DNA from 3 places in the Pseudomonas sp. S2_E01 genome. Region 2 is predicted to be linked to each of the others. Evidence: predicted binding sites of a transcription regulator. Region 2 holds the regulator's gene; each other region holds the start of a gene.
What was found. The regulator sigma-54, encoded in region 2, starts transcription at its own class of promoters, with help from an activator protein. The targets are predictions, from matches to a motif close to ANTGGCATNNANNTTGCTNT.

Region 1 (10,679 bases), 600 kb from region 2:
TGCGCTCATTTCAGGCTGCAGGTCGTAGGTGGCGACTTTTGGCGACGGGATCAGGATGCGTTCCTCACCCGGGAACGGTTCTTCGCGCCCGCCGGAGAAGAAGAAGGTGACGTGCGCATACTTCTCGGTTTCGGCAATGCGCAGCTGGGTCTTGCCATTTTTTGCCAGGTAGTCGCCCAGCACGTTATCCAGACTGCCGGCGGCGAAGGCCGATGGCGCAGGAATGCTGGCGGCGTATTGGGTCAGCATGACGAAACCGGCCAGTTTCGGCTGGCGGCTGCGCTCGAATTCCTTGAAATCGTCCTCGACGAACACGCGGGTCAGTTCACGGGCACGGTCGGCGCGGAAGTTCATGAACACCACGGCGTCGCCGTCTTCGACCTTCACCGGTTCTCCGATGGAGGTGGCTTTGACGAATTCGTCGCTCTCGCCTCGTTCGTAGGCCGCCTTCAGGCCGTCCTGGGCGGTGGCAGCGTGGTATTCGCCTTTGCCGTCGGCAATCAGGTTGTAGGCCTGGGCCACGCGATCCCAACGGTTGTCACGGTCCATGGCGAAGTAACGACCAATGATGCTGGCGATGCGGCCCTTGCCGAGGGCCTGGAACGTCGCGTCGAGCAGTTCGATGGACGACTCGGCGCTTTTAGGCGGTGTGTCGCGACCATCGAGGAAGGCATGCAGATAGATTTTCTCGGCGCCACGCTTGAACGCGAGTTCGGCCATGGCCACCAGGTGATCCTGATGGCTGTGCACACCGCCGTCGGACAGCAGGCCCATGAAGTGCACAGCCTTGCCGGCAGCCACGGCCTTGTCCACGGCGGCACAGATGGTCGGGTTCTCGAAGAACTCGCCGTCGCGGATCGATTTGGTCACGCGAGTGAAGTCCTGGTACACCACGCGGCCAGCGCCGAGGTTCATGTGGCCGACTTCGGAGTTGCCCATCTGGCCGTCCGGCAGGCCGACATCCATGCCGCTGCCCGAGATCAGGCCGTTCGGTACCGTAGCCCACAGGCGGTCCAGTACAGGTTTCTTCGCCGCGAACACGGCGTTGGACTCTGGGCTGTCGCTGTGACCGAAGCCGTCGAGAATGATCAGGACCAAAGGTTTAGGCGTGGTAGTCATGGATTCGACTCGTGGCTGAATAAAAGAGGGCGATGCAAAGGAGTCGCAGTTTAAAACGAAGTTCCGGCCGCGTCACCGCCGGACGGGGTTTGGCCCACCATAGTGGCTGTGTATACTGGCCGACATTTTAACGCCCTGGAACCTCCTTCGATGGTTGCTCACCTGATTGAATTTGCCACTAACCACTTCCTGCTCGTCGGTCTTTTCGTCATCCTGCTGGCAGCGCTGATCGCTTATCAGATGCAAGGCGGCGGCCGCAGCCTGAGCACCGCTGAATTGACCGGCCTGGTCAACAAGGACGCCGGCGTCGTCATCGACATCCGTGCCGCCAAGGACTACGCCGCCGGTCACATCGTTGGCGCGCTGAACATTCCCCACGACAAGCTGACCGCACGCATTGGCGAACTGGAAAAGCACAAGGCCAAAACCATCATCCTGGTCGACGCCATGGGCCAGACCGCAGGCACCCATGCCCGCGAGTTGATGAAGTCCGGTTTCACCGCCGCCAAGCTGTCCGGCGGCATCTCCAGCTGGAAAGGCGACAACCTGCCGCTGGTGAAGTGACATGAGCAACGTCGTCGTCTACTCCAGCGATTACTGCCCTTACTGCTCGCGAGCCAAGTACCTGCTCGAGAATAAAGGCGTGGCCTTCGAAGAGATCAAGGTCGATGGCAAGCCACAGGTGCGCGCCGCCATGGCCCAGAAGGCCGGACGTACTTCCGTGCCGCAAATCTGGATAGGCGAGCGACACGTGGGTGGCTGCGATGATTTGTTTGCCCTTGAGCGCGCCGGCAAGCTCGACGCGCTGCTCAAGGCCTGAGTGTTTCCCCTACTAGACCCCGAGATCAGAAAGGATCTGAGATGACTGACCAACAGAACACTGCAGCTGCCGAAGACGATAGCGCACCGCAATTCTCCCTGCAGCGCATCTACGTACGCGACTTGTCCTTCGAAGCCCCGAAAAGCCCGGCGATCTTCCGCCAGCAATGGGAGCCGAGCGTCGGTCTGGATCTGAACACCCGTCAAAAGGCCCTGGAAGCCGACTTCCACGAAGTCGTGCTGACCCTGTCCGTGACCGTGAAAAACGGTGACGAAGTGGCGTTCATCGCTGAAGTACAACAGGCCGGGATCTTCCTGATCAAGAACCTGGACGACGCTTCGATGAGCCACACCCTGGGCGCGTTCTGCCCGAACATCCTGTTCCCGTACGCGCGCGAAACCCTGGACAGCCTGGTGACCCGCGGTTCGTTCCCGGCGCTGATGCTGGCCCCGGTGAACTTCGACGCGCTGTATGCCCAGGAACTGCAACGCATGCAGGCGGCTGGCGAGACGCCGACCGTTCAGTAAGCGGCGCTGCTAAAAATCGCGGGCAAGCCCGCTCCCACAGGGATTTTTGGTGTTCACACAATTTGTGACTCACCTTGTCCACTGTGGGAGCGGGCTTGCCCGCGATTGTTTCTATCAGGCAAGAGTGATTCTGGGCTTACTTGAAGTCGTTCTGCCGCCAGGCTTCATAAACCGCTACGGCCACCGTGTTCGACAGGTTCAGGCTACGGCAGCCCTCGCGCATCGGCAGGCGCAGGCGTTGTTCGCCCGGCAGGGCGTCGAGCACCTCAGCTGGCAAGCCACGGCTCTCCGGACCGAACAGGAATGCGTCGCCCGCAGCGAAGCTGGCGTCGTGAAACGGTCGCGAACCCTTGGTGGTGAAGGCGAACAAGCGCGGATGCCCCAGGCTTTCCAGGCAACTGGCCAGGTCAGCATGGCGTTGCAGAGTGGCATACTCGTGGTAGTCGAGACCGGCCCGGCGCAGGCGCTTATCATCCATCTCGAAGCCCAGCGGTTCGATCAAATGCAGGTGGCAGCCACTGTTGGCGCACAGCCTGATAACGTTGCCGGTATTCGGCGGAATTTCTGGTTGGAAAAGGATGACGTGAAACATGCACGGCTCCGCAAATAAAGATGACGGGCATTCTACGCCGCAAGCAGACCAGCGTTCGAAACTATTCCCGCGGGTGATGGGCTCGCTGGCGATTTTCGGGTTGATGGTGGGCTTGATGATCGGTCGCCTGACCACGCCCGAACCCAGCGAGCTGCAAACGGTCGAGGTGACGAGCGACGGGCTGGTGGTGTGGTTCAACAACGAGCCCAAGACCCATGGCGAGTTCGTGGACGGCAGCCTGGCGTTGTTGTTCGATGCGCAGGGGCGGACGCAAAAAGGCCAGCTCAAGCTCAATGAAAAGAGTGTGAACTGGCGACTGATGTTGAGTAAGGAAGGCTTGTTGCTATCGGTGGTGGCGGCCCGACCGTTACAGGGCGAATGGTCCGGTAGCGAGGTCGATGACCGCTGGCGAGTGGAGATCCATCTCCGTGAGCAATAAAAGAGGGAATCCCCGGCCTGCCTGTACCAAGGTCCCCAAAACGGCAGGGCTCGCGCGTTGCATCGTGAGCCCGGTGTAAAGAAGGAACCCCTGACCTGCCTGTATCAAGGGCCCCAAAAGGGTTGGGCTCGTCGCGATGGCGGTGTGAGCCCGATGTAAAGAGGGGAATCCCCGGCCTGCCTGTACCAAGGTCCCCGAAACCGGGTAGTGAATCTAATCACTGAATGGACTATTGCAGGGGGCGTGCCAGTTTTTAACAGGTTGCAATACAAAGGCTGTTGGAAATGCCGAAAGCCCCGTAGACCGGGGCTTTCGCGTTTTTGTGTGGTAGGGTTTTGTTGGTGTGTGCGCGGATTTTTCCGGTGGGCGGCATGCTCGATTGCAGGTCAGGGTGCTTTGCGGTGGTGCATGCGGCCCCAAAAGCATCGCGGGCAAGCCCGCTCCTACAGGGTTAGCGGTGAACCTGTAGGAGCGGGCTTGCCCGCGATTGGATTTACCTGGCGATGAAGATCCAGAGGCTATTTAGCCCTCATCCCCCTCATCATCATCCCCACCATCGACCTTCATCCCCAACTCCTTGATCTTGCGCGTCAGGGTGTTGCGTCCCCAGCCCAGCAACACCGCCGCATCACGACGACGCCCAGCGGTGTGCTTGAGTGCGGTCTCGATCATGATTCGCTCGAAGGCCGGTACGGCGCTGTCGAGCAGGCTCGATTGACCGCGAGCCAGGGCCTGATCGGCCCACTGGCGCAGCGCCTGCTCCCAATTGGTCACTGGCGCTGAATCCTGCGGCAAGCTCAACAGTTCTGGCGGCAGGTCGCTGATGTGTACCTCGCGACCGGAAGCCATGACCGTGATCCAGCGGCAGGTGTTCTCCAGTTGACGGACGTTGCCGCCCCACGGCAGGTTTTTAAGGTATTCCTCGGTTTCGCTTTTCAGCAGCTTCGGCTCGACGGCCAGCTCCTGTGCGGCGCGGCTGAGGAAATGCTTGGCGAGGGTTGGAATGTCTTCGCGACGGTCCGACAGCCGTGGGATATGGATGCGGATGACGTTGAGACGGTGGAACAAGTCTTCGCGGAATTTCCCGGCGTGTACCAGGGTCTCCAGATTCTGGTGGGTGGCGGCAATGATGCGCACATCCACTTTCACCGGCACATGACCACCGACGCGGTAGAACTCGCCGTCCGCCAGTACCCGCAGCAAACGGGTCTGGGTGTCGGCTGGCATGTCACCGATTTCGTCGAGGAACAGCGTGCCGCCGTCGGCTTGTTCAAAGCGACCGCGACGCAGGTTGGCCGCGCCGGTGAACGCGCCCTTTTCATGGCCGAACAGCTCGGACTCCATCAAGTCCTTCGGGATGGCGGCCATGTTCAACGCGATGAACGGGGATGCCGCGCGCGGGCTGTGTCGGTGCAGGGCGTGGGCCACCAGCTCTTTACCGGTACCGGATTCGCCATTGATCAGCACCGTGATGTTGGAGTGGCTCAAGCGCCCGATGGCGCGAAACACTTCCTGCATGGCCGGCGCTTCACCGATGATTTCCGGGGTGCGGGTCAGGGTTGGAACCACTTCCAGGCCTTGCTGCTCTTGGGCGTGTTGGTTCGCGCGCTTGACCAACGACACGGCTTCGTCGACGTCGAACGGCTTGGGCAGGTACTCGAAGGCGCCGCCCTGATAGGAAGCGACAGCGCTGTCCAGGTCGGAGTGCGCGGTCATGATGATCACCGGCAGCCGCGGGTGTTGTTCGCGAATTCGCGCCAACAGGTCCAGGCCACTGGCGCCGGGCATGCGGATGTCGGAAATGATCACGTCCGGCTGCTGGCGCGCCAGGCGGCTCATTACGCCATCGGCGCTGTCGAAGCTTTGCGTGTTCATGCCTTCCTGTTGCAGGGCTTTTTCCAGGACCCAGCGGATAGAACGGTCGTCATCGACGATCCACACGGTTTCACTACGGCTCATGTCGATGTGGCTCCTTGTTCCAGTGGCAGAAAGATCGAGAACGTGGTGTGGCCTGGATGGCTGTCACATTCGATCAGTCCCTGGTGCTGGCTGATGATGTTCTGGGTAATGGCCAGGCCGAGTCCGGTACCGTCCGGACGACCGCTGACCATGGGAAAGAAAATGGTTTCCTGGAGTTCCGCAGGAATGCCCGGTCCGTTGTCGGTGATCTCGATCTTGGTCACCAGGCGATGGCGCACATGGCCAATGGTGAACTGGCGCATGGCGCGAGTGCGCAGGGTAATGCGGCCCAGGCGCAGCTCGTTCTGGCCGCTGATGGCCTGCATGGCATTGCGCACGATGTTCAATACGGCCTGGATCATCTGTTCGCGGTCGATCAAGACGTCCGGAATACTTGGATCGTAGTCGCGCACCAGCGTGATGCAGCCTTGGCTTTCTGCCTCGACCAGTTGGCTGACGCGCTCCAGCACTTCGTGAATGTTGCACATGGCCAGCGACGGCAGCTTGTTGGAACCGAGCATGCGGTCGACCAGGTTGCGCAGGCGGTCGGCTTCTTCAATGATGACGTTGGTGTAGTCGCGCAGGCTTTCTTCCGGGAGCTCCCGGGCCAGCAGTTGCGCGGCGCCACGAATACCGCCCAGGGGATTCTTGATTTCATGGGCAAGGCCGCGCACCAGCATCTTGCTGGTTTCCTGCTTGGACAGTTGCGCTTCTTCCTTGGTGATCCGCAACAAGCGGTCGCGGGGATGAACTTCCAGCAGCAACAGGGTGGCGCCGTTGGCCAGGATGGGCGTCACCGCGTAGTCGACGGTCAGGGTCTGGCCAGTGAGGGCGGTGAGCATCGCTTCGCGCTTGGTAAACGGGTGGGCTTGTTCGACTGCCTGGCGCAGGGAGTTCAGCGCTTCGGCGGATTCGGTGAACAGTTCGCTGATGAACTGTCCATGGCTCCGCTGGCCGCTGATCGCCAGCAGCATCTCCGCCGCAGGGTTCATGTACTCGAGGCGTAGTTGGTCGTCGAGCAGAATGGTTGCCGTGGTCAAGTTGTCGAGTAGCAATCGATGCAGTGCGTCGCTAATGGTCATCAGGACCTCTTTTGGAGCAGGGCGCGCGCGTGAATAAGCGCTGATTACCGAGAAAATGCAAAAACCAAACCAAGGCTCCGAAAAGAAGCGTTAAAGGCCTGAAACGTGCGTTCGACGCTCAATGTTGTGGCGTTATGCCAGCTTTCGCGGGTATTTTCGAACCAAAATGGGCTGACATCCGGGCGCCGTGCATGCATTTGCACCATTGTAGTGCGCGAACCTGAACGGCGTCAGAAGAAGCGAAGGAAGGGATTTTTTTCCTGTTCCGGTTTGTCCTTCAGGGGGCATTCCGGTCGCTGGCCGTAGTCGGTGAGCGTGCAGGGCTGGACTTTGCGTTTCTGCGCAAGGGAGATGCGCTGCATGTGAAAGGGTTGATTGGGGGTTCGCTCCACCGTGCGACCCTGCGCATCGAGGATCTCAATGGACAGTTGATGGCTGCCGCGGTCGATGTTGTTCAGGGCGAACACCGGACTTTGGCCGGGTTCGGCGGTGGGTTGTCCATCGAGGAACAAGCGGTAGCGGTGACCCGGTTGCAGGCCGGGTTCATGGGTGATGCTGACGATCAGCTCACCGGTACTGCTGCGAATCGTGGCATCGGGCTCCGGCACCAGTACCCTTAACATGTCATAGCGCAATGGTGGCTTTGCGTCGGCTTTTGCACTGGGCTTCACCGGCGCCGCGCCGGTCGGATTGGCGGACATGCGGTTGCTCGTTGCCAGAGGCACACGCTTGGCGTTTCCAGCACCGGGTTGATCGGTGAAGACTCGATTGCCCTGGGCATCGATGTAAGTGAACACCTCGGCTGATGCCGGCAGCGCGATCAAGCAGGCTATCAGTAGCCACGCATTCACGGCGTGTGCACCCGCTGCAGGGTGAAGGTCACGCTGGGGCTCTGCTGGATGACTTTCTCGCCGTCGATCACCTGAACGGCCAAGCTGTGGGTGCCGCGATCGATGTTGACCAGTTGCAGGATCGGCACGTTACTCGGTTGGCCATAGGGCTGATCGTCCAGCAACAGCCTGAATAAGTGTGCGCCTTGCAGCTTGGGCTTGATCAGCACATTGACGGTGAAGGTGCCATTGTTGGCGCGCAGGGCTTCGGTGGTCGGCAGATGGGTCAGCTCCAGCACCTCGTACGTACTGAGCGGTCGTTCGCTGCTCGACGCCTCGGCTGATGGCGCGACTGGCGCCTGGCGCTCGACGCGATTGAGGGGCGGCAGTTCGACCGGCTGTGCCTTCACGCCATCGGGCGGTTGATTGCTGTAGGCGGTGTTGCCGGCAGCATCGGTGTACTTGTAGATCTGCGCTGCGGCGGGCAGGGCGATCAACAGCAGGATGCAAAAGAAACCACGACCCATGAGCTCGACCAGAAATGAAAGCATTGGGTTGCAGCATAGGTCAGGGTGGGTGGTTATCTCAAACCGTTAACACTGTGAAGTGATTTCCCGAATCACACGCAGATAAAAACTGTGGGAGCGGGCTTGCCCGCGATGGCGTCGGCAAATCCAGCGTCTTCTGTGTGAGGCAGGTCGCAATCGCGGGCAAGCCCGCTCCCAGAGGGTTCTCCATGTGCCATTGAATAGCGGGCATAAAAAAGGCCTCCCGAAGGAGGCCTCTCTTTTTTCGTCACGCCGCTTGCGCAGGCGCTACCGGATCAGCAGCTGTAGTACAGCTCGTATTCCAGTGGGTGTACGAAGGTGCGAACCTTGATTTCTTCTTCGCTTTTCAGGGCGATGTAGGCGTCGATGAAGTCGTCGGAGAACACGCCGCCTTTGGTCAGGAACGCGCGACCTTTATCCAGCTCTTCAAGGGCTTCTTTCAGGCTGCCGCAAACTTGTGGGATCTCTTTGGCCTCTTCAGGCGGCAGGTCGTACAGGTTTTTGTCAGCTGCGTCGCCAGGGTGGATCTTGTTCTGGATGCCGTCCAGGCCAGCCATCAGCAGTGCAGCGAACGCCAGGTACGGGTTGGCTGCCGGATCCGGGAAGCGTGCTTCGATACGGCGGGCTTTCGGGCTCGACACGTAAGGAATACGGATCGAAGCGGAACGGTTGCGAGCCGAGTAGGCCAGCATGACCGGAGCTTCGAAACCTGGAACCAGACGCTTGTAGGAGTTGGTAGCCGGGTTGGTGAAGCCGTTCAGGGCCTTACCGTGCTTGATGATACCGCCGATGAAGTACAGGGCGGTGTCGGACAGGCCGGCATAACCTTCACCTGCGAAGGTGTTCTTGCCTTCTTTCCAGATGGACATGTGTACGTGCATGCCCGAGCCGTTGTCGCCGTACAGAGGCTTCGGCATGAAGGTGGCGGTGCGACCGTAAGCGTCGGCAACGTTGTGCACGACATACTTCAGGGTCTGGGTTTCGTCGGCTTTCTTCACCAGGGTGTTGAACTTGACGCCGATTTCGTTCTGGCCGGCAGTCGCCACTTCGTGGTGGTGAACTTCGACGGTCAGGCCCATTTCTTCCAGCGCGTTGCACATGGAAGTACGGATTTCGTGGTCGTGGTCGAACGGTGGAACCGGGAAGTAGCCGCCTTTGATGCCAGGACGGTGACCCTTGTTGCCGCCTTCGATGTCCTGGTCGGACATCCACGAACCTTGCTCGGAGTAGATCTTGAACATCGAGCCGGAGATGTCGGACTTGAACTTCACCTGGTCGAAGATGAAGAACTCTGGCTCCGGACCTGCGAACGCGGTGTCACCGATACCGGTAGACTTCAGGTACTCTTCGGCGCGCTTGGCGATCGCACGTGGGTCGCGGTCGTAGCCTTGCATGCTCGAAGGTTCGATGATGTCGCAGACCAGGATCAGGGTCGGCTCTTCGGTGAACGGGTCCAGGACGGCGGTTTCATCATCCGGCATCAGGATCATGTCGGAAGCTTCGATGCCTTTCCAGCCGGAGATGGAGGAGCCGTCGAACATCTTGCCGACTTCGAAGAAGTCTTCATCCAGCGCATCGCGAGCTGGCATGGTCACGTGGTGCTGGGTGCCTTTGGTGTCCGTGAAGCGCAGATCAATCCACTTGACGTCATGATCTTTAATGAGTTGAACCGACTTCGACATACTGTCCTCCGGGGTGGCTTAGGGCGGGTAGTGGATGCCCATAATGTTTGTGATGCCGGCGCGAATACTCTGCCAAGGCAACCTGCCTCACAAGGGAGCAAATTGCATGCCAGTGCCCCAGCATGGGTTTTTTGCCCCAAATTCACGCTTATCAAGGCTTCAAGCCGCCAAATCGGAAAAATATCGCCCTACAATGTGGCGCCTTCAATCGAAAACGACCTGTTTTGGTGCGCGCAAAACCTTCTGCACATTAACTGGTTAAACCTTGAGCAATTTCCGCTATAATCCGCGCCCCCCTTTTTCGGCTGGCCCTGCGCGCGCTGTTTTCATGAAACTAATCGTAAAAGTCTTTCCCGAGATCACCATCAAGAGCCGACCTGTCCGGACGCGTTTCATCCGTCAGTTGGCCAAAAACATCCGTGCCGTGCTCCGTGACCTGGACCCGGCTGTGGTGGTGAACGGCGTGTGGGACAACCTCGAGCTGGACACCCGCGTAGAAGACCCAAAGGCCCTGAAAGAGATGGGCGAGCGCCTGAGCTGCATGCCGGGCATCGCGCACTTCCTGCAGATTGACGAATATCCACTGGGCGATTTCGACGACATCGTCGAAAAGTGCAAGCAGCACTACGGTGATGCACTGGCCGGGAAAATCTTCTCGGTGCGCTGCAAGCGCGCCGGCAAGCACCCGTTCAGCTCGATCGATATCGAAAAATATGTCGGCAGCCAGTTGCGCCGTCAGTGCGGTGCCGCCGGCATCGACCTGAAAAAGCCGGAAATCGAAGTCCGTATCGAAGTTCGCGACCAACGGTTGTTTGTCATCCACAGCCAGCACACTGGCATCGGTGGTTATCCGCTGGGTGCGCTGGAGCAGACGTTGGTGCTGATGTCCGGCGGTTTCGACTCCACGGTTGCGGCCTACCAGATCATGCGTCGTGGGCTGATGGCCCACTTCTGCTTCTTTAACCTGGGCGGTCGTGCCCACGAATTGGGCGTCATGGAAGTCGCGCATTTCATCTGGAAGAAGTACGGCAGCTCGCAACGCGTGTTATTTGTCAGTGTGCCGTTCGAGGAAGTGTTGGGC
Region 2 (10,679 bases):
ACGACGCCCAACTGGACGACAAGAACGGCGTGGCCACCTATACGGGCGACGTGGTCATCACCCAGGGCTCGATGAAGGTCACCGGCAACAAGGTCACCATGACCCGGGCGCCCAACGGTGACATCGACGTGGTGACCTCGGTGGGCAACCTCGCCTACTTCGAGCAACTGCAAACGGCGGGCGACACCAAGCCGGTGCAGGGCTACGGCGTGACCATCCAGTACCACGCCACGCAGGACCGCGTCGTGCTGATCGACCGCGCCAAGGTCATCGACAAGGACGGCAACGTGACCCAGGGCGAGAAAATCGTCTATGACACCAACAAGAAACTTGCCAGTGCCGGCCGCGCCACGGGTACCAACGTGACAGAGTCGCGTCCGCGTATCGACATGGTGATCCAGCCTAAAAAGAAAACCGAAGAGCAAAAGGCCCCGTAAATGGCAACTCTGAAAGCTCAGCATCTGGCCAAGAGCTACAAGAGCCGCCAGGTCGTGCGCGACGTCAGCCTGTCCATCGACAGCGGTCAGATCGTCGGCCTGCTTGGCCCTAACGGCGCCGGCAAGACCACCTGCTTCTACATGATCGTTGGCCTGGTCCAGGCCGATCAGGGCCGCGTCCTGATCGATGACCTCGACGTCAGCCACCAGCCGATGCACGGCCGCGCAAAAGCCGGTATCGGCTATCTGCCGCAGGAAGCGTCGATCTTTCGCAAGCTCTCGGTCGCCGACAACATCATGGCGATCCTCGAGACCCGCAAGGAACTCGACAAGGCCGGCCGTCGCAAGGAATTGGAAAGCCTGTTGCAGGAATTCCACATCAGCCACATCCGCGACAACCTCGGTATGAGCCTGTCCGGTGGTGAACGCCGCCGCGTGGAAATTGCTCGCGCCCTGGCGACCAGCCCGAAATTCATCCTGCTCGACGAACCTTTCGCCGGCGTGGACCCGATCTCGGTCGGTGACATCAAGCAGATCATCCATCACCTCAAGGCCAAAGGCATTGGCGTGCTGATCACCGACCACAACGTCCGTGAGACCCTGGATATCTGCGAAACCGCCTACATCGTCAACGATGGCCAACTGATTGCCGAAGGTGACGCTGAAACCATCCTGGCCAACGACCTGGTCAAGGAAGTGTACCTGGGCCACGAGTTCCGCCTTTAAGCGTCGAGGTCCCTGGCTGATCTACCGAGCGCTTGTATCAATAAAAAATCAAGGCTTTTTTATTGTTACAGCGCTCTAGGCAAACGCTGCTGTTTCAGGCATATAATTTGCTTATGTTTGGCGCTTCGGCGCCCTGTAGTGGATGGCGCATGTGCGCCGGAAAAAGGTGTTAAGCCCCTGCCATGAAACCATCGCTAGTCTTGAGAATGGGCCAGCAGCTGACGATGACACCGCAGCTGCAACAGGCCATCCGCCTGCTCCAATTGTCGACCCTGGACCTGCAACAGGAAATCCAGGAGGCCTTGGAGTCCAATCCGATGCTCGAACGCCAGGAGGAAGGCGACGACTTCGACAACACCGACCCGATGGCCGACAACGTCGAACAGAAGCCCACCCCCGACACTCAGGAAACCTCCTACCAGGAAAGCGCGCCGACGGTCGACAACCTCGAAGAAGGCGACTGGAACGAGCGTATTCCCAACGAACTGCCCGTCGACACCGCTTGGGAAGACGTCTATCAGACCAGTGCCAGCAGCCTGCCCAGCAGCGATGACGACGAGTGGGATTTCACCACCCGCACATCGGCCGGCGAAAGCCTGCAAAGTCACCTGCTGTGGCAGTTGAACCTGGCACCGATGTCCGATACCGATCGTTTGATCGCCGTGACCCTGATCGATTGCATCAACAATCAGGGCTACCTGGACGAAACGCTCGAGGAGATCCTCGAAGCCTTCGATCCGGAACTGGACATCGAACTGGACGAAATCGAAGCCGTCCTGCACCGCATCCAGCAATTCGAACCTGCCGGCATCGCCGCCCGAAACCTGGGTGAGTGCCTGCTGCTGCAATTGCGCCAGCTCCCCGCCAAGACACCCTGGCTGGCAGAGGCCAAGCGTCTGGTCACCGACTACATCGACCTGCTCGGCGGCCGCGACTACAGCCAGCTGATGCGCCGCATGAAGCTCAAGGAAGACGAACTGCGCCAGGTGATCGAGCTGGTGCAAAGCCTGAACCCGCGCCCGGGCTCGCAAATCGAGTCCACCGAAGCCGAATACGTCGTCCCCGACGTCATCGTACGCAAGGACAACGAGCGTTGGCTGGTGGAGCTGAACCAGGAATCGGTGCCACGCCTGCGGGTCAACGCCCAGTACGCCGGTTTCGTGCGCCGCGCCGACACCAGTGCCGACAACACCTTCATGCGCAATCAGTTGCAGGAAGCGCGCTGGTTCATCAAGAGCCTGCAGAGCCGAAACGAAACACTGATGAAAGTAGCCACCCAGATCGTCGAGCATCAGCGCGGTTTTCTGGAGTACGGCGACGAAGCGATGAAACCGCTGGTGTTGCATGACATCGCCGAAGCGGTGGGCATGCACGAATCGACGATATCCCGCGTGACGACGCAAAAGTTCATGCATACCCCGCGGGGTATTTATGAGCTGAAATACTTTTTCTCCAGCCATGTCAGCACCTCCGAAGGCGGTGAATGCTCGTCCACGGCGATCCGCGCGATCATCAAAAAACTGGTAGCGGCGGAAAATCAGAAAAAGCCGTTGAGTGACAGCAAGATCGCTGGTTTACTGGAGGCACAAGGCATTCAGGTGGCTCGCCGCACCGTCGCCAAGTACCGCGAATCCCTCGGGATCGCGCCTTCAAGCGAACGCAAGCGGTTGATGTAGGGCCACGCCACAGCGTTCCAGTGGCAAACATTTGTTTGCCGCTTTATGCACTGGCAACGAAGGAGAAGCTGTATGCAAGTCAACATCAGTGGACACCAACTGGAAGTGACCGAACCTCTTCGCACCTACATCGGCGAAAAACTCGATCGGCTGGAGCGACACTTCGACAAGATCACCAATGTCCAGGTCACGATGACCGTCGAAAAGCTCAAACAGAAAATCGAAGCCACCTTGCATATTCCTGGCGGTGAAGTGGTCGCCAACGCGGAACATACCGATATGTACGCGGCCATCGACGCACTGACCGACAAGCTGGATAAACAACTCAAAAAGCATAAGGAAAAGACCCAGAGCCTCCTCCAGGGCGCAACCGGTCGTTAACACTCCCTACCCATGATCCGACTTGAAAGCATACTGACCCCCGGCCGTTCCCTCGTGAACGTGCCGGGCGGCAGCAAAAAGAAAGCCCTTGAGCAAATTGCCAACCTGATCGCACGGGAAGTCCCCGATCTGGAAATGCAAGATGTCTTCGAGGCACTGATCGCCCGTGAAAAACTCGGCTCGACCGGTTTTGGCAACGGCATCGCCATTCCGCACTGCCGGCTCAAGGGTTGCACCTCGCCCGTCAGCGCCTTGATGCACCTGGATGCACCCATCGATTTCGACGCCATCGACGGCGCGCCGGTAGACCTGTTGTTCGTGCTGCTGGTCCCGGAAGCTGCTACCGATGCGCACCTTGAGTTGCTCCGCCAGATCGCCAGCATGCTCGATCGCAAGGAAGTCCGTGATCGCCTGCGCAGCGCCGCGAGCAATGAAGCCTTGTATCAGGTTGTCCTGGACGAGCAAAACGGGCACTAATCATGCGCTTGATCATCGTCAGTGGCCGCTCCGGCTCAGGTAAAAGTACCGCGCTCGATGTGCTCGAAGACAACGGCTACTACTGCATCGACAACCTGCCCGCAGGGCTGCTGCCGGAACTGGCTGAACGCGCGCTGATCCACACCGAACTGACGCAACCGCTGGTGGCCGTCTCCATTGACGCACGTAACCTGCCAAGCCACTTGAGCCGTTTCCCGGAACTGCTCGAAGAAGTCCGCAGCCGGCATATCCAGGTGGATGTGCTGTATCTGGATGCCGACGAAGAGACGCTGCTCAAACGTTTTTCGGAAACCCGTCGCCGTCACCCACTGAGCAGCGCCAATCGCTCACTGGCCGAGGCAATCACCGATGAGACAGCACTACTCGGGCCGATTGCCGACCTCGCTGACCTCAAGGTCAATACCACCAGTCTTAACCTGTATCAGTTGCGCGATACCATCAAGCTGCGCCTGCTGAACCAGCCAGAACCCGGCACGGCGTTCCTCGTGGAGTCTTTCGGATTCAAGCGCGGTATGCCGGTAGATGCCGACCTGGTATTCGACGTACGCTGCCTGCCCAACCCTTATTGGAAGCCTGAATTGCGCGAGCAATCCGGGCTCGATCAGCCGGTAGCCGAATACCTGGCCGCCCAGCCGGACGTCGAGGAGATGTACCAGGACATTTCCACGTACCTGCTCAAATGGTTGCCCCGCTTCGCCGCCAGCAACCGCGCCTACGTCACCATTGCCATTGGTTGCACAGGCGGACATCATCGGTCCGTCTACCTGACTGAACGTCTGGGCCAGGTCCTGCAAAAAACTCTGAAGAACGTCCAGGTCCGCCACCGCGACCTCAGCTAAAGGATTCACATCGCGATGCCTGCTCTGGAAATTGAAATCATCAACAAGCTGGGCCTGCATGCCCGCGCTTCCGCCAAGTTCGTTGGCGTGGCGGGCCAGTTTCCTTGCCAGATCAGGGCCGGACGCACACCGACGTCCATGGTCGACGGCAAAAGCATCATGGCCATGATGATGCTCGCCGCGGGCAAGGGCACCAAAATCCACCTGAGCACCGAAGGCGAACAGGAACAGGAAGCGCTCGATGCGCTGGTGGCGTTGATCAACAACTATTTCGACGAAGGCGAGTAACGAGCATCCTGTAGCAACGGGCCTGTGCCGCTGCTACACCCTCCCCCGCTAAGCCAGCGCTGTATCCATCACCATCATCAGACAGAACCCGACCAGCAGGCCAAGGCTCGCCAACTTGTCGTGACCATGGCGGCGCGACTCCGGGATGACTTCATGGGTGACCACCAACAGCATGGCCCCAGCAGCCAACGCCAGGCCCAACGGCAAGATCAACTCGGCCAGGCTGACCAGCCAGGCGCACAACAGGGCAAAGACCGGTTCGACCAATCCGGACGCCGCGCCGATCAGGAATGCCTTCACTCGCGACATGCCCGCCCCTGCCAATACCAACGCGATGACCAACCCTTCTGGCACATCTTGCAAAGCGATACCCATGGCCAGGCTGTCGGCGTCGGGCATGCCGCCCCCCGCAGAAACGCCCACAGCCATGCCTTCGGGAATGTTGTGAGCGACGATGGCAAACACGAACAACCAGATCCGTGGCGGGATGACCGGTCGCTGCGGTGTACCAACGAGCATTTCCGGTGACGCACCGGAGACTTTCCGATCCACCAGGAACAACCCGAACGCGCCCAGCAGGATGCCAAAACTGATCAGCCCGCTGGCCGCCCAAGGGGTCAGCCCGAGGTTTTCGGCCGCAGAGATGCCCGGAGCGATCAGCGAAAATGCTGTTGCCGCAAGCATCACACCGGCACCAAAGCCGAGCAGCGTGTCGCTGAGCGCCTGGGGCATGCGCCGGATCACCAACACCGGCACTGCACCCAATGCCGTGCCCAGCGCGCAGATCGCACCGCCCTGTAACGCGCGCAACAGTTTCGGCTCAAGCCCCAACCACGTGAGGCCCTGGGCAACCAGCAAGCTCATGCCCGCCAGCAGTAAAAGCGACCCCAACGCATAGCGAAACATCCGCCCACTTCCGGTCGCCAGTGTTTCAGTGCCCATAATCAGCCCTGGATTGTTGTTATAGGAGCCTTAAACCAGTGCAGCCTGATAGCGCGCAGCGACTTCTGGCCAATTGATCACGTTGTAAAAAGCGTTGATGTATTCAGGCCGACGGTTCTGGTATTGCAGGTAATAGGCGTGTTCCCAGACGTCCAGACCGAGTATCGGCGTATTGCCACTCATCAACGGGCTGTCCTGGTTGCCACTGCTTTCCACTATCAGGGTCTTTTGCGGGGTCACGCTCAGCCAGGCCCAGCCACTGCCGAAGCGGGTCAGCGCCGCCTTGGTGAAGGCTTCCTTGAAGCGATCGAGGCCGCCCAATTGCTCGTCGAACGCCTTGGCCAACTCGCCATCCGGCTGGCCGCCGCCGTTGGGCACCATGACTTCCCAGAACAATGAATGGTTGGCATGACCGCCGCCCTGGTTGATGACGGCGGCGCGCAGGTTTTCCGGCAGTTGCTGCACGGCTGCCACGAGTTTCTCCACCGGCCATTCAGCGAACTCGGTGCCCTCGACGGCAGCGTTGAGGTTGTTGATGTAGGTTTGATGATGCTTGGTGTAGTGGATTTCCATGGTTTGCGCATCGATGTGCGGCTCCAGGGCATCGTACGCGTACGGCAAGGCGGGCAAGCTAAAGGCCATTTCAATGAACTCCGTGATGAAGGGGGTGGACGGCGACGCGGCGTCCATGTGCAGCAGACGATGGGTACGGGGATACTCGCCGTGTTCGCTGATGAAATTCAGCAGCTCGACGTAGGTCTTGCTGCTCTGGCGCAACGCTGCTTCACGCAGCGCCGGCGAAAGGCGCGGGTCCTGTAGGGTCTTGAGCAACCGTTGGTGGATGGCGCACAGGTACTCGGCGCTCTCCTCCGGCTGGTTCAGACTCAGGTGCAGGTCCGCCAGGTTGTGATGGGAAATCACGCAGGCCGCCACCGCCTCATCGGCATCCGGCCACCGCTCGAACAGCACCTGCGCCAGTGCGAGTGCTTGCAGGTAGGCCTCGCGGGCATCCACCAGTTCGCCCTGCATGAAACAGCGGTTTGCCCTTTCGATTGTGCGTTTCCAGTGTTCCATGATGAGCCTCCAAAGCGATGGCAGTGGTTACACGCCGCCTGCGGTGAGTTTTTCCGGATTGAGCAGTTCTTCCAGTTGGCCGCGTTTCAGGTCGGTGTGCTCCAGGGCGACATCGATCACCGGACGACCTTGCTGGTAAGCCTTCTTGGCAATTTCAGCGGCTTTTTGGTAACCGATGATCGGGTTGAGCGCGGTCACCAGGATCGGGTTGCGCGACAACGCCTCCTTGAGACGGGCGTCGTTGACCTTGAAGCTGGCGATGGCCTTTTCACCCAGCAGATGGCTGGAGTTAGCCAGTAACTCGATGCTGCTCAGCAGGTTCTGGGCGATGATCGGCAGCATCACGTTCAGTTCGAAATTGCCGGACTGACCGGCAATCGCGATGACCGTATCGTTGCCGATCACTTGCGCAGCGACCATCGCGGTGGCCTCCGGGATAACAGGATTAACTTTGCCCGGCATGATCGACGACCCCGGCTGCAAGGCCTCAAGTTCGATTTCACCCAGACCCGCCAGTGGACCGGAGTTCATCCAGCGCAGATCGTTGGCGATCTTCATCAACGACACAGCAGTGGTTTTCAGTTGCCCCGAAACGGCCACGGCGGTGTCCTGGGAGCCGATCAGGGCGAACAGGTTGGTGCCCGGCTGGAATTGCACCTGGGTCAGCTTGCTCAGTTGCTGGCTGAACCGAGCGGCGAACTGCGGGTGTGCGTTGATTCCGGTCCCGACCGCCGTGCCGCCCTGCGCCAGCGATTGCAGGCTCGGCAGCAGGCCTTGCAGATGAGCGATATTGGCTTTGAGTTGTTGCGCCCAGCCGTTGAGCACCTGGCTCATGCGTACCGGCATCGCGTCCATCAAATGGGTGCGGCCGGTTTTGACGTGGTGATGAACCTCCTGCGCCTTGTGCTCAATCACCTGCACCAGGCGCGTCAACGCCGGCAGCAGTTGCTCATGCAGGGCCAGCGCCGCGCTGACGTGGATGGTAGTCGGGATAATGTCGTTGCTGCTCTGGCCGCAATTGACGTGGTCGTTGGGGTTCACCGACTCGCCGAGCCGGCGACTGGCGAGGGTCGCGATCACTTCGTTGGCGTTCATGTTGGAGCTGGTGCCGGACCCGGTCTGGAAGATGTCCACGGGGAAGTGCTGCATGAAATCGCCCTTGAGCAGTTCCAGTGCGACTTCGACGATGGCACTGCCCTGGGCTTCGCTGATCTGCTCGAGTTCGATGTTGGCACGAGCGGCGGCGGCCTTGGCCAGGATCAACGCACGGATGAACTGCGTCGGCATCGGCTTGCCGCTGATCGGGAAGTTATCCACAGCACGCTGGGTCTGTGCGCCGTAAAGTGCGTCCACCGGGACCTGCAGCTCGCCCATGCTGTCGCGCTCAATACGAGTCTTGTTCATCAGAAAATCCTTGCACCAGTTCTATGAGGGGAATCGAGGGTTGCAACTCGCAGGTCGCCAGTTGCCAGGTGTAGCTCTGCCAGCGCTTGAGGCGGCACTTGCACAGCGACAGGCGTTCGAGATCGCGCAGTGGGCGCCACGCCTGATCCAGGCAGAACGTGCGCCAGTGCCAAGGCAGCGCAACATCGGCGGCGGTGTCGAGCAGCAGACGGAAAGTGGTTTCGGCGATGGTCCAGGGTGAAGTGGCCGTGCAACACGCCAGGTAGCGCCCTTCGGCCAGGTAATGTTCAATCAGGCGAGGCTCGTCGGGGTCCAGCGCACACCGAATCTGGCGACTCATCCAGCGCCAGCTGTCGAGGTACGGCTGCTCGTGCAAGGCAGAACTCATGATCCTGGGCTCATTCGATAATGAGATTTATTATTAGATGATAATGAGAACCAAAACAAGCCTGCGCAGATGTATGTCATTTCTTTGTGGGAGGTGTCCGGCCAACAAAAAAGGCGCGCCACCCAATGGATGGCGCGCCTTTGTCATGCGACGAGCGGTTTTAGCTACCCGCCACCGTCATCCGCTCGATCAGCACCGAGCCGGTGCGGATGTTGCTGCGCAGTTCCAGATCGTTACCCACTGCGACAATCTGTTTGAACATGTCGCGCATGTTGCCGGCGATGGTGACTTCCTGGACCGCGAACTGGATTTCGCCGTTTTCCACCCAGTAGCCTGCGGCGCCCCGCGAGTAATCGCCGGTGACCATGTTCAGGCCATGGCCCATCAGTTCGGTCACCAGCAGCCCACGGCCCATGCGCCGCAGCAAGGCCGCCTGGTCTTCGTCGCCATGGGTGACGAACAGGTTGTGCACGCCACCCGCGTTGGCGGTACTCGGCATGCCCAGCTTGCGACCGGAATAAGTGCCGAGGATGTAGGACACCAGCTCACCCTTTTCGACGAACGGCTTGGCGTAAGTGGCCAGACCATCACCGTCGAACGAGGCACTGCCCAGGGCACGGGCCAGATGCGGTCGCTCATCGATGGTCAGCCACTCGGGGAACAGCTTCTGCCCGAGAGTGCCTTCCAGGAACGAGGATTTACGGTAAAGGCTGCCACCGGAAATCGCCGAAAGAAAACTGCCGAACAAGCCACCGGCCAGCTCGGCGGAAAACAGCACCGGCACTTCACAGGTCGGCACCGGACGCGCGCCCAAACGGCTGACCGCCCGTTGCGCCGCACGCTGGCCAATGCTCACCGGATCGGCGAGCAAATTGCCCAGGCGATTCACGTCATACCAATAATCGCGCTGCATCTGGCCATCGGCCTCGGCAATCATGACGCAGCTCAGGCTATGGCGCGTCGACGCATAACCACCGATGAAGCCATGGCTGTTGCCGTAGACCCGGCAGCCCTGATGGGTGCTCAGCGTGGTGCCGTCAGCGTTCTTGATCCGTGGGTCGGCGTCAAAGGCGGCCGCCTCGCAGATCAAGGCCTTCTCGATGGCCTGCTCCGGCGTGATGTCCCATTGGTGGAAAAGATCAAAATCCTGCAGATCCCTGGCCATCAATGCGGCATCGGCCAGCCCGGACGCTTCGTCTTCGGAAGTGTGTTTGGCGATGGCCAGTGCCGCGGCGACGGTTTCGCGAATGGCTTGTGGCCCACTGGCCGAGGTGCTGGCCGAGCCTTTGCGCTGGCCCACATACAGCGTGATGCCAAAACCCTGGTCGCGGTTGAACTCGACCGTTTCGACTTCGCGTTGGCGTACCGAAGTCGACAGGCCCTGCTCCAGTGACACCGCCACTTCACAGGCACTGGCGCCCTGTCGCTTGGCTTCGGCGATGATCTGCTCGACTTGCTCCTGCAGTGCCGGCAATGCTTGGGGGCCGACGCTTTCAACTGCACTCATGCTGTTCTCCACTCAAATTCTGCTGTCGGTGTAGGCCTTCGAGCGACCGGGCCGGACAAGCGGCCCCCGACTGGTTATCATGGCGGCGTTTTCTTGCGGACGGCCACCATGGTTGATTCTTACGACGACTCCCTCGATACGGGAGAAAAAAGCAAATCCCAGGTCAAACGCGAGCTGCATGCTCTGGTTGACCTCGGCGAGCGCCTTACAACACTCAAGCCTGACTTGCTGGCAAAACTGCCCCTGACCGACGCCTTGCGCCGGGCCCTGGCGGATGCGCCCAAGCACGTTGCGCACATCGCGCGTAAACGGCACCTGCAGTTCATCGGCAAACTGATGCGCGATCAGGACACTGACGCGATTCTGGTACTGCTCGATCAACTCGATGCCTCCACTCGCCAATACAACGAACGTTTCCATAACCTGGAACGCTGGCGCGATCGCCTGATTGCCGGTGACGATGCCGTACTGGAAAAATTCGTTTCCGAATACCCGGACGCCGATCGCCAGCAGCTACGT
Region 3 (10,679 bases), 680 kb from region 2:
GTGGCGATGGGCAAGGTGCCGATTGCGGTGTATCCCGAGGTGTTCCCGGGTAACCCGCTCAACTGTTCGGTCGTGGCCCGATTTCTGCTGAACTTTGAGGGCTTTCTCACCGCAAAGGGCATGGATGCCGCCCCCAGCGACTTGATTTTCTATTACGCCGCTCGCCTCGCCGAGCACCGGGGGGACCCGGACGGCGACCTGTTGTGCGTGCCGGCCATCGACGTCGAAATGTTTTCGCCAACCGCCCCTGACACCGTGCGCAAGGGCGCGTACCTGTACCAGAACCGTCACCCGCTCGAGAAAATCGACTACTCGCAACTGCCCGCGGATATCGAGCTTCTGAGCATGGCCAATCCCCGGACCCTGCCTGAGCTGGCCAAGCTGCTGCGTCAGGCCGAAGTGATGTACAGCTATGAGTGGTCGATGACGTGCGTGATGGCGGCGATGTGTGGGTGTCCGGTGATCTTCATGCCAGGGCATGGCATCGACCAGCAGGTGCTCGATACCAGTTTCTTCGGCAGTACCGGCTTTGCCATGTTCGATCAACCGCAGCCATTGGCCATCGCCCGGTCAACCCTGGGTGATGCCTTGCATCGTTACGTCGAGCGCACGGCGTCTTTCTGGCAGCAACTCGATGTGTTTATTGCCAAGACCCAGGCCAGCGCCGCCCGCCAGGCGGAGGGTAACCGCCTGGGGATGCTCGACTGGTTGCGCCAGCGCTACCCGCTCGCGCCGCAATTGCGCCTGATCAATGAGCGGTTGGCGAGCCCGACAGCGCCGAGCTTCACCGTACTGGTTCGCGATGATGGCGATCAGTTGGCCTTGGCTCGTAGCCTGGACAGCCTGGATGAACAGTTGTATCCGGCGGTGCAGGTCTGCGTGATGGGCAGTGCGGATCCGGGGCGTGCCCATGTTCAGTGGCTGGCCTGTGAGCCGAAGCAGCCGGCCGCCGCGATCAATGGCTGGCTCGAAAACAATCAGAGCGACTGGTTGCTGCTGATCGACGCCGGGGAGGAGATCATCGCCCCCGGGTTGCTGGTAATGGCCCTGAATCTGCTCGAAGCGCCCCACACTTGCCTGGCGGTGTACGCCGACGAGGCATTGCGTGTCGGCGGCGGGGTGGTCGACATCGCGTTGCGCCCGGATCTGAACCTGGACATGCTGTTGGCGTTTCCGGCCAGCTTGTCCCGTCATTGGCTTTATCGTCGCGAGGCGCTGGTGCGCCTGCACGGGTTTGACAACTTCAGTGGTGGCGCCTTTGAACTGGCCTACCAACTGCGCCTGATCGGCGAGCAGGGTGTGGCCAGCATCGGCCATGTCAGCGAGCCGCTGCTGACCGCCAACGAGGTGCGCAAATCCGCTTGTGCCGACGAGCGCGCGGTCATCGAGGCGCATCTTCACGGGCGTGGGTATGGGCAGGCGCGTGCCATCGCGCTGGAAAACGAGCCGGGCCGCTATCGTATCGACTACGGTCAGGCACGACAGGCCTCGGTCAGTATCCTGATTTACCTGCAGGGGCAGTTGGCGAACTTCCAGCGTTGCCTGGAAAGTCTGTTTGCGCACACCCACTCCGTGGACTACGAAATCCTGCTGATCGAGCCGGGCAGCGAGGAACCCGCTTTATTGGAGTGGCTCGGGCTGATCGAGCAGATGGGGGGAAATCGCATCCAGGTGTTGCGATTCATGCCGGGCCAGCCTCGTGCAGCGATGTGCAATGCGGCGGCGCAGGAGGCGCGTGGCGAGTATCTGGTCTGGCTCGATGCACACAGCGCTGTGCTCGATGCCGAGTGGCTGCCAGCTTTGCTCAATCACGCCCAGCGTCCGGAAGTCGGTGCCGTGGGCGGCAGGTTGCAGGACAGCCGCGATCGCATCGTTCAGGCCGGCCTTGTGCTGGGTTTGGGCGGGACGCTCGGGAAAGCATTTGAAGGCTTGTCGTCCGAGGCGCCGGGTTACATGGGGCGTCTTCGCCTTGAGCAGAACTGCTCGGCAGTTGGCGGCGAATGCCTGATGGTGCGTCGGGCGCTGTTCCTGGAGGCAGGCGGTTTCGATATCGATTCGTCTCAGGCCCCCTGGACAGCGGTCGACCTGTGCCTGAGGTTGCAGCAGGCTGGCTACCTGAACGTCTGGACGCCCTATGCGCGACTGTTGCTGGACCCGGTACCCGTCGCCTCAGCCAGTAGCGACCAAGAGGACGCATTGTTCGCGCGATGGTTGCCGCAGTTGGCCCATGACCCGTCCTACAATGCCAATTTTTCGCTTCGCTCAGGCGAGGCCTTCGTGCTGGAAACCAATGACCTGATCTGGCAAATGCCGAAAGGCAGCGTGCCGAGGGTGCTGGCCTGTGTCACCGACCAGCAGGCGCCGGGGCACTCGCGACTGGCTCAGCCGCTCAAGGCCTTGCTGGAGGCAGGGGAAGTCGACGGGGCGGCCGTTTCGAGTCTGTTGTCAGCCGTGGAAATCGAGCGCCTGGCGCCGACCAGTGTGGTGTTGCAACGGCCTCTGGATGATGCCGGGCTGGCCACTTTGCGGCGCTTGAGGGCGTTTTCCAAGGCGTTCATCGTCTACGATCTGGACGGCTACTTGCCGCACATGGAGTTGAACGGCGATTACTCCTCCGATGAACTGCTCGAACGGATGCGTTTAGGACTGATGCAGGCCGATCGGGTACTGGTCGGCACGCCTGCGCTGGCCGAACTGCTGCAGGGTGAGCACGACGATATCCGCGTGGTGGAGAGCCTGCTGCCCGCTCCGTGGGGACGGATACAAAGCCAGCGGGGCGTGGCGTCCAAGCCGCGCCTGGGCTGGCTGGGTGGGAAGGACTCGCAACTGCTCGCCAATGTGCTGCCTGCGCTGGCGGGCGAAGTCGAGTGGGTGGTGCTCGGCGACTGTCCGGAGTCCATGCGACCGTTTTTGAAGGAGCTGCACCCGGCCGTCGAACAGCGCCAGTTGGCGGTGGCCATGGCCGCACTGAATCTGGACCTGGCGCTGGTGCCCATGGAAGAAACCCTGAACAACGCATGTTCCGGTGATCTGCGAGTGCTGCAACATGCCGCCTGTGGGCATCCGATCATTTGCAGTCGAGTGCAGGGTTTTGTCGGGGGTGAGGTCCTACCGCTTTCACGGGTGAGCAACCAGGCGCAGGACTGGATTCGGGCGATCCGTCTGCACCTTGAAGACCGTGCCGCCTCGGCCACGCTGGGCGACGCCTTGCAGTCGACCGTGCGTGCACAGTGGTTGCTCGAGGGCGAGCGGCTGGAGGCCTGGCGACGTGCCTGGCTGGCCGATTGATGCGTACTGATTACTATCTTGGCCGCTCAGTGGGGTGCCCGTGACATGAGCAACGAATTGGATACTTTCATCGCCGCCTACAGCGACGGCTTTGGTTATGCGTATGACAACAACATCATTTTGAACTGGTACCCCCGGCGCATCATGGCGCTCTGCAGCAAAGAGCAAAGGCTGCTGGAACTCGGTATTGGCCATGGGTTCAGCACCCATCGTTTCTCGCAGTTTTTTGGTGAGCACACGGTGATCGATGGTTCCGCCTCGGTGATTGATCAGTTCAAGGCACAGTACCCGGACAATACGGCCGAGATCGTCGAAAGTTACTTCGAGACATTCGACACCGACAAGCGATTCGACCTGATCGTCATGGGGTTTGTGCTTGAGCATGTCGACGATCCGCAGGCTGTCCTGAAAAAGTTCAAGCACTACCTGGCCCCGGGCGGGCGTTGCTTCGTGCTCGTGCCCAATGGTGAGTCCCTGCATCGGCGGTTCGGTCATGCCGCCGGGCTGCTCGGCGACATGATGGCGCTGGGGCAGGGTGATCTGGAGTTGGGTCATGTGCGCAGCTATTCGCTTCAGAGCCTGACCTCTGAACTGGAATCCGCCGGATACCAAGTGGTGCGCAAGGAGGGGGTATTTCTCAAGCCATTCACTACCGGGCAATTGAAGGCATTGGACTTGAGTGCCGACGTGGTGGCAGCCATGTGCACCGTGGGCATCGACTATCCGGAGCTCAGTTGTGCGTTGATGCTTGAAGCGACCGTTGCCCCGTCATGAAAAGCCTGGTCATCGGAAGCACGTCAGTCATCGGCAGGGCGGTCGCCCGCGAGTTGTCACGTCTTGGGCAGGTCAAGTTGGCGGGGCGTCGAGATGCCGATGTCACGTTTGACTTGAGCAGTCAGGAACCTTGCGATTGCGACGAGCGCTTTGACCTGGTTGTACTCGCTGCTGCCGATTTCGGCGGCGGCCAACCGGACGATCTGGTCCGTGCCGAACTGGTCAACAGCGTGGGAGCATTGGCTGCCTGCCGCCTTGCCGAACAATGCGGAGCGCGGCATTTCATCCTGTTGTCATCGCATTCGGCCTGCTATCAGCCAACGGATCCCTACTTTGGCATCTATTCACTGTCCAAGCGCCATGCCGAAGAAGTGGCGAGCCTTTATTGCCAGGCGCGGGGCATGGCGTTGACCGTGCTGCGCATCAGTCAAGTCTATGACAGCGAGGGGCTGTGCCAGCCTCATCAGCCTTTGCTCTACGCCATTGCCGACAAGGCCCGGGAGGGCCAAACCGTCGAGTTGTATGGCAGCAATGATGCAAGGCGTAACTACCTGCATTTGAATGATCTGGCCGAGATCTGCGCCCGGTTGGCGGAGCAAGGTATCCCTGGTTTTTACAACTGCGGACACCCTGAAAGCCTTCATCTTTCCGAGATTGTCCAGGCTGCATTCGATGCGGTTGGCAAGCCATTGGATCTCCGCTTCCTGGTGGAAAAAAATGATATTCCCGATCTGCCTCTCTTTGATGGTGCGGGTGAGTTGTACGAGCGCATTGGATTCACTCCGCGAATCGGTGTTCGCCAGGGCTTCGAGCTGATGAGAGCACACCGGGAGAATCTGTCATGAAGACCGTCATGGTGACGGGCGTAGGCGCCATCATGGGCTACGGCCTGCTTAAGTCGCTGCGTGCGGCGGACCCCTCCGTTCGCCTGGTCGGCACCGATATCTACGAAGACGCTGTGGGGCGCGGCTGGAGCGACGTGTTCGAGCAGGCGCCGTTGACCTCTGCGCCGGAGTACGGCCAATGGTTGGGCAATGCGCTGGCCCGGCACCAGGTTGACCTGCTGATTCCGGGGATTGAACAGGACATTCACTGGCTGTCGGACAACCGGGCATTGTTGGCGACCTTCGACTGCCGGATCGTGCTCAATAACCAGAACCTGATTGAGCTTTCCAGGGATAAATGGGCGATGGACCAGGCGCTGGTGGCGTTGGGAGACCCTAGCCGTATTCCAACGCTGCTGACCGGGGATTTTCACTCGCTCAAGGCCGCCTTGGGCTTGCCGTTCCTCCTCAAACCACGCAGAAGCTACGCCTCCAAGGGGTTGGTCTGGGTTCGCGAAGAGCGCGACTTTACGCCCCATGCGGCACTGCTCGGTGAGCACCTCATGGCGCAGCCGATCATTGGCAGCGCCGCCGATGAGTTCACCGTGGCTGCGTTTGGCGATGGAGAGGGGGATGCTGGCCCGATCATCACCTTCCGCCGCCGTCTGGCCTCGGACGGTTCCACCGCCAAGGCCTGGGTGGAGCAGCATGACTCGCTGGATCAGGCCGTCATCAGGCTGTGCCAGGCGTTCAAGCCGGCGGGGCCGACCAATCTGCAGTTCCGCCGTGGCAGGGACGGCACTTGGCGTCTGCTCGAAATCAATCCCCGCATATCCTCGACCAGCTCGATCCGTCGCGCATTTGGCTACAACGAGGCCGCCATGTGCCTGGACCATTACCTCGATGGCAAGACGCTGGCCCAGCCAGTGATCCGCAGTGGTTTTGCTGTTCGTTTTATAGAGGACTTCATTGTCTATGATCGGGATCATTTCTGATGTACACGGCAACTACAGCGCCCTTCGGACCGTGCTTGCGAAGCTCGATGAGCTGGGCGTGTCGCGGATTATCTGTCTGGGCGATACGGCCGGTTATTACAGTCAGGTCAACGAGTGTTGTGAGGCCTTGCGCGAGCGCAACATCTTTTCCGTGATGGGCAATCATGACTGGTATCTGGCCAGGCATGAGCAATGTCCTCGCTCCAACAGCGCCAATGCCTGCCTGGACTATCAGCGCAGCGTCATCACGGCGCAGAACCTGGCGTGGCTGGACTCCCTTGAGGAGCGCTCGATCCAGGGTGAATTGAGCGTCGTCCATGGCGGTTGGAACGATCCGCTGGATGAATACCTGCGGCCATCGAGCGAATATTTCATGCCCTTGCCTGGTCGATTTTTCGCATCGGGCCACACCCATGTGCAGTGCTTGTGGCGTGGTGCGGACAAGGCCTATTGCAACCCCGGTTCGGTGGGTCAACCCCGGGACGGCGATGCACGAGCAGGCTTCGCGACCTGGGACGGCGAAGCATTCGAGCTGTACCGGGTTGAGTACGATATCGGTGAAACCCAACAGGCGATGAAGAAGGCCGGCTTCACCCCGTACTTCTACGAAAACCTAGAAAAAGGCACTCAGATCGGTGGGCGGATCAGCACACTTTGAACGATTGTGCTGTGCGCCACTAATTACCACGCCCACCCAGGGAAGTTCGCAATGAGCAAAGACACAATATTCTTCAACCGGCCGCACATGACTGGCAGGGAGCTCGATTACATCGCCCAGGCCAAGTTCGGCAACATGCTTGCCGGTGACGGTCCATTCACCAAGCGCTGCCACGGTTGGCTGGAGTCCCGAACGGGCTGCAACAAGGCCCTGCTCACCCACTCGTGCACCGCCGCGCTGGAAATGGCCGCGCTGCTGCTGGACATTCAGCCGGGCGACGAAGTCATCCTGCCTTCCTTTACCTTCGTTTCCACGGCCAATGCTTTTGTGTTGCGTGGCGCGGTGCCGGTTTTCGTCGACATTCGTCCCGATACCCTGAACCTGGACGAGCGCCTGATCGAGGCGGCCATCACGCCACGGACCAAAGTGATCGTACCGGTGCACTACGCAGGCGTAGCCTGCGAGATGGATGCAATTCTCGCAATTGCGCGCAAGCATGGGCTGGCGGTGGTCGAAGACGCCGCGCAAGGCGTGATGTCGACCTACAAGGGTCGTGCCCTGGGCAGCATCGGCGACCTTGGCGCGTTCAGTTTTCATGAAACCAAGAACGTCATTTCGGGAGAGGGTGGGGCATTGCTCGTCAACGATCCCGAGCTGGCATTGCGAGCCGAGATCATCCGCGAGAAAGGCACCGATCGCAGCCGGTTCTTTCGCGGCGAGGTCGACAAATACACCTGGCAAGAGGTCGGCTCCTCGTTTCTGCCCGGCGAACTGATAGCCGCTTTCCTCTGGGCGCAGTTGGAAGAAGCTCAAGCCATTACCAATAGCCGCCTGGCGATCTGGGAGCACTATCATGCGGCCCTGGCGGAATTCGAACGCGATGGCTTGCTGCGTCGCCCGATAGTGCCTGAAGGTTGTCAGCACAACGCGCACATGTACTACGTATTGCTCGCCCCGGGTATTGATCGTCAACGAGTGCTCGACGAGTTGAAGAAACAGGCCATCTATGCCGTGTTTCATTACGTGCCGCTGCATTCTTCGCCTGCCGGGAAGCGTTATGGCCGTGTGCATGGCTCCATGGAAGTGACCGATGGATATTCCGAGCGCTTGCTGCGATTGCCTCTATGGCTTGGTTTGTCCGGGGAGCAACAGAACCAGGTCGTGGGTGTTCTGCGCAGTGCGCTGGCAAGGGTCTGACGGTCCTTGCCTCTTACCGGCATGACACCGCCGGTTTTTCGTCTTCGATAGATTCCCCTGTCTCCCCCTGATCCCTTCAACCCCTTTGTTTAGCGGCTCCAACGCCGCTGAAACAAAGTTGGTCTGCAAATTGCTTGAGGCTCAGTAATACAGCAGTGGGCGGCAAACGCCCGGCATGCAGAGGAAAGAGTGTGGACAAGTACCTTTATGTGGCAATGACCGGCGCCAGCCAGAATGCACTGGCGCAGAAGGCTCACGCGAACAACCTGGCGAACATCTCCACCAATGGTTTCCAGCGGGACCTGGAGCAGGCCCGTTCGATGCCGGTGTTCGGTGACGTCTTTCCGGCGCGTGCGTTTGCCATGTCAGAGCGTCCCGCCACCGACTTCTCCGCCGGTTCGTTGGTGCAGACTGGTCGCGATCTCGACGTCGCGGTGCAGGGCAATGGCTGGCTCGCCGTTCAGACCCCCGATGGCGGTGAAAGCTACGTGCGCACCGGCAGCCTGAACATTGACGCCCTGGGCGTATTGCGCGCCGGCAACGGCATGCCGGTCCTGGGCAATGGCGGACCGATCTCCGTGCCGCCCGAGCAGCAGGTTGAAATCGGCGAGGACGGGACCGTCAGCATTCGAGCGATGGGCGAAGGTCCACGCGTGATGGCCGAGGTCGACCGCATCAAGCTGGTCAACCCGGACTTCAAGAACATGACCAAGGGCCTGGACGGTTCCATCCACACCAAGGATGGTCAGCCGGCGCAAGCCGATGCCAACGTCAAACTGGTGTCCGGATTCCTTGAGTCGAGCAACGTCAACGCCGTGGAGGAAATGACTTCGGTGCTGGCGCTGGCCAAGCAATTCGAGCTGCACGTCAAAATGATGAACACCGCCAAAGAAGACGACCAGGCCATGGCTCGGGTCTTGCAGATCAGCTAATTATCAGAACGTTGCGCCGTAAAACAGGCGCACGAGGAGAATCGAATGCTTCCGGCTCTATGGGTTGCCAAAACAGGTCTGTCCGCCCAGGACACCAACCTGACCACCATTTCCAACAACCTGGCGAACGTGTCGACCACGGGCTTCAAACGTGACCGTGCCGAGTTCCAGGACCTGCTGTATCAGATCAAGCGCCAGCCAGGTGCCCAATCGACCCAGGACAGCGAATTGCCGTCCGGTCTGCAACTGGGTACCGGTGTGCGGATCGTCGGCACCCAGAAGAACTTCAACGCCGGTAGCTTGCAAACCACCGAGCAGCCTCTGGACATGGCCATCGACGGCCGCGGCTTCTTCCAGATCCTGCAACCGGATGGCACCACGTCCTATACCCGTGACGGTACCTTCCACCTCGATTCCAATGGCCAGATCGTCAACGCCAGCGGTTTCGCCCTGGAACCGGCCATCGTCATCCCGAACGATGCCCAGACCTTCACTGTCGGCCGCGACGGTACCGTCTCCATCACGGTCGCCGGCAACCCGGCCTCCCAGGTAATCGGTAACCTGCAGACCGCCGACTTCATCAACCCGGCCGGCCTGCAAGCCGTGGGTAACAACCTGTTCCTGGAAACCGCTGCCAGCGGCGCGCCGCAAGTCGGCACTCCTGGCCTGGCGGGTTTCGGTACCACGCTGCAGAACACCCTGGAAACGTCCAACGTCAGCACCGTTGAAGAAATGGTCAACATGATCACCACTCAGCGCGCCTACGAGATGAACTCCAAGGTGATCTCCACCGCCGACCAGATGCTCTCGTTCGTAACGCAGAATCTGTAATCAAGTCTATGAGGCGGCCCTGAGGTCGCCTGCTACACCGTGAGGTAGGGTCATGAATCGCTTTGTATCTGTCCTGGCACTGAGTGGGGTCGCCGCATTGGCGGGGTGCGTCGGCCCGACGCCCAAGCCCAATGACCCTTACTACGCTCCGGTGTTGCCGCGTACGCCATTGCCGGCTGCCGCGAATAACGGCTCGATCTACCAGGCGGGGTTCGAGCAGAACCTGTACAGCGACCGCAAGGCGTTCCGGGTCGGTGACATCATCACCATCACCCTGAACGAGAAGACCCAGGCCAGCAAGAACGCCAACTCACAGGTCGGCAAGACCAGCAAGGCCGGTATCGGTTTGACCTCGTTGTTCGGGACAGTGCCGAACACCAACAACCCGCTGGGCAGTGGTGACCTGACCCTGGAGGCCGGCTACAGCGGTGATCGTGCCACCAAGGGCGACAGCAAGGCCGGGCAGGGTAACAGCCTGACGGGTTCGATCACCGTGACCGTCGCCGACGTGTTGCCCAACGGCATTATCGCCGTGCGTGGCGAGAAGTGGATGACCCTCAACACCGGTGACGAACTGGTGCGCATTGCCGGTCTGGTTCGCGCGGATGACATCGCCACCGACAACACCGTTTCGTCGACCCGCATCGCCGACGCACGCATCACTTACTCGGGTACCGGTTCGTTTGCCGATGCGAGTCAGCCAGGCTGGTTCGACCGTTTCTTCCTCAGCCCGCTGTTCCCTTTCTAGGTGGGGGGCGTGTCATCTCTTATTTCCTGGGTTGCGCCGGGCCTGCTTTTACGCAGGGCAAGGCGCGAGGAGTGCAGTTTGGTTGTTCCAAATAAACGACGAGTAACGCCGCCCTGCGTAAAAGCAGGCCCGGCCCTTCGGGTTGTGCCTGAGCGCGCGCCATGCTGCGTTGCAGGCCTTGCCAAGGGAACGACCATTGGCGGCGGCCTGCGCCTTGCCTGGCACGCGCTCAGGCCTCAACGCAGCCCAGGAAATAAGAGATGACGCGCCCCGTGTTGAATTTCAGAAGTCTCATCGTTGCTGCCGTTTTGTTGTCGACGGCCTTCAGCGCTCAAGCCGAGCGCTTGAAGGACATCGCCAGCATTTCCGGCGTACGTTCCAACCAATTGATCGGCTACGGCCTGGTGGTCGGGCTTAACGGTACGGGTGACC

Region 1: a site for sigma-54 is predicted at 9,693-9,712, ahead of glnA (type I glutamate--ammonia ligase). Genes of this name have one in related genera too.
Region 3: a site for sigma-54 is predicted at 7,854-7,873, ahead of AB4O36_RS18865 (flagellar basal body rod protein FlgF). Genes of this name have one in related genera too.

What each region holds. Positions count from the first base shown of each region.
Region 1 covers NZ_CP162762.1:5,342,144-5,352,822, reverse strand. The annotation lists gene gpmI (2,3-bisphosphoglycerate-independent phosphoglycerate mutase) at 1-1,119, opposite strand, end outside; gene AB4O36_RS24640 (rhodanese-like domain-containing protein) at 1,270-1,683, shown strand; gene grxC (glutaredoxin 3) at 1,685-1,939, shown strand; gene secB (protein-export chaperone SecB) at 1,981-2,466, shown strand; gene trmL (tRNA (uridine(34)/cytosine(34)/5-carboxymethylaminomethyluridine(34)-2'-O)-methyltransferase TrmL) at 2,603-3,058, opposite strand; gene AB4O36_RS24620 (hypothetical protein) at 3,057-3,497, shown strand; gene ntrC (nitrogen regulation protein NR(I)) at 4,020-5,456, opposite strand; gene glnL (nitrogen regulation protein NR(II)) at 5,453-6,538, opposite strand; gene AB4O36_RS24605 (DUF4124 domain-containing protein) at 6,769-7,389, opposite strand; gene AB4O36_RS24600 (DUF4124 domain-containing protein) at 7,386-7,895, opposite strand; gene glnA (type I glutamate--ammonia ligase) at 8,192-9,598, opposite strand; gene thiI (tRNA uracil 4-sulfurtransferase ThiI) at 9,927-10,679, shown strand, end outside.
Region 2 covers NZ_CP162762.1:4,743,877-4,754,555, forward strand. The annotation lists gene lptA (lipopolysaccharide transport periplasmic protein LptA) at 1-437, shown strand, start outside; gene lptB (LPS export ABC transporter ATP-binding protein) at 438-1,163, shown strand; gene AB4O36_RS22110 (RNA polymerase factor sigma-54) at 1,346-2,839, shown strand; gene hpf (ribosome hibernation-promoting factor, HPF/YfiA family) at 2,912-3,220, shown strand; gene ptsN (PTS IIA-like nitrogen regulatory protein PtsN) at 3,233-3,697, shown strand; gene rapZ (RNase adapter RapZ) at 3,700-4,557, shown strand; gene AB4O36_RS22130 (HPr family phosphocarrier protein) at 4,573-4,845, shown strand; gene AB4O36_RS22135 (ZIP family metal transporter) at 4,894-5,787, opposite strand; gene AB4O36_RS22140 (superoxide dismutase) at 5,818-6,429, opposite strand; partial or broken gene AB4O36_RS22145 (hypothetical protein) at 6,431-6,861, opposite strand; gene AB4O36_RS22150 (class II fumarate hydratase) at 6,889-8,265, opposite strand; gene AB4O36_RS22155 (FagA protein) at 8,246-8,653, opposite strand; gene pmbA (metalloprotease PmbA) at 8,814-10,160, opposite strand; gene yjgA (ribosome biogenesis factor YjgA) at 10,269-10,679, shown strand, end outside.
Region 3 covers NZ_CP162762.1:4,066,292-4,076,970, reverse strand. The annotation lists gene AB4O36_RS18895 (glycosyltransferase) at 1-3,288, shown strand, start outside; gene AB4O36_RS18890 (class I SAM-dependent methyltransferase) at 3,334-4,062, shown strand; gene AB4O36_RS18885 (NAD-dependent epimerase/dehydratase family protein) at 4,059-4,907, shown strand; gene AB4O36_RS18880 (ATP-grasp domain-containing protein) at 4,904-5,881, shown strand; gene AB4O36_RS18875 (metallophosphoesterase family protein) at 5,862-6,539, shown strand; gene rffA (dTDP-4-amino-4,6-dideoxygalactose transaminase) at 6,591-7,736, shown strand; gene AB4O36_RS18865 (flagellar basal body rod protein FlgF) at 7,928-8,668, shown strand; gene flgG (flagellar basal-body rod protein FlgG) at 8,714-9,499, shown strand; gene flgH (flagellar basal body L-ring protein FlgH) at 9,552-10,247, shown strand; gene AB4O36_RS18850 (flagellar basal body P-ring protein FlgI) at 10,508-10,679, shown strand, end outside.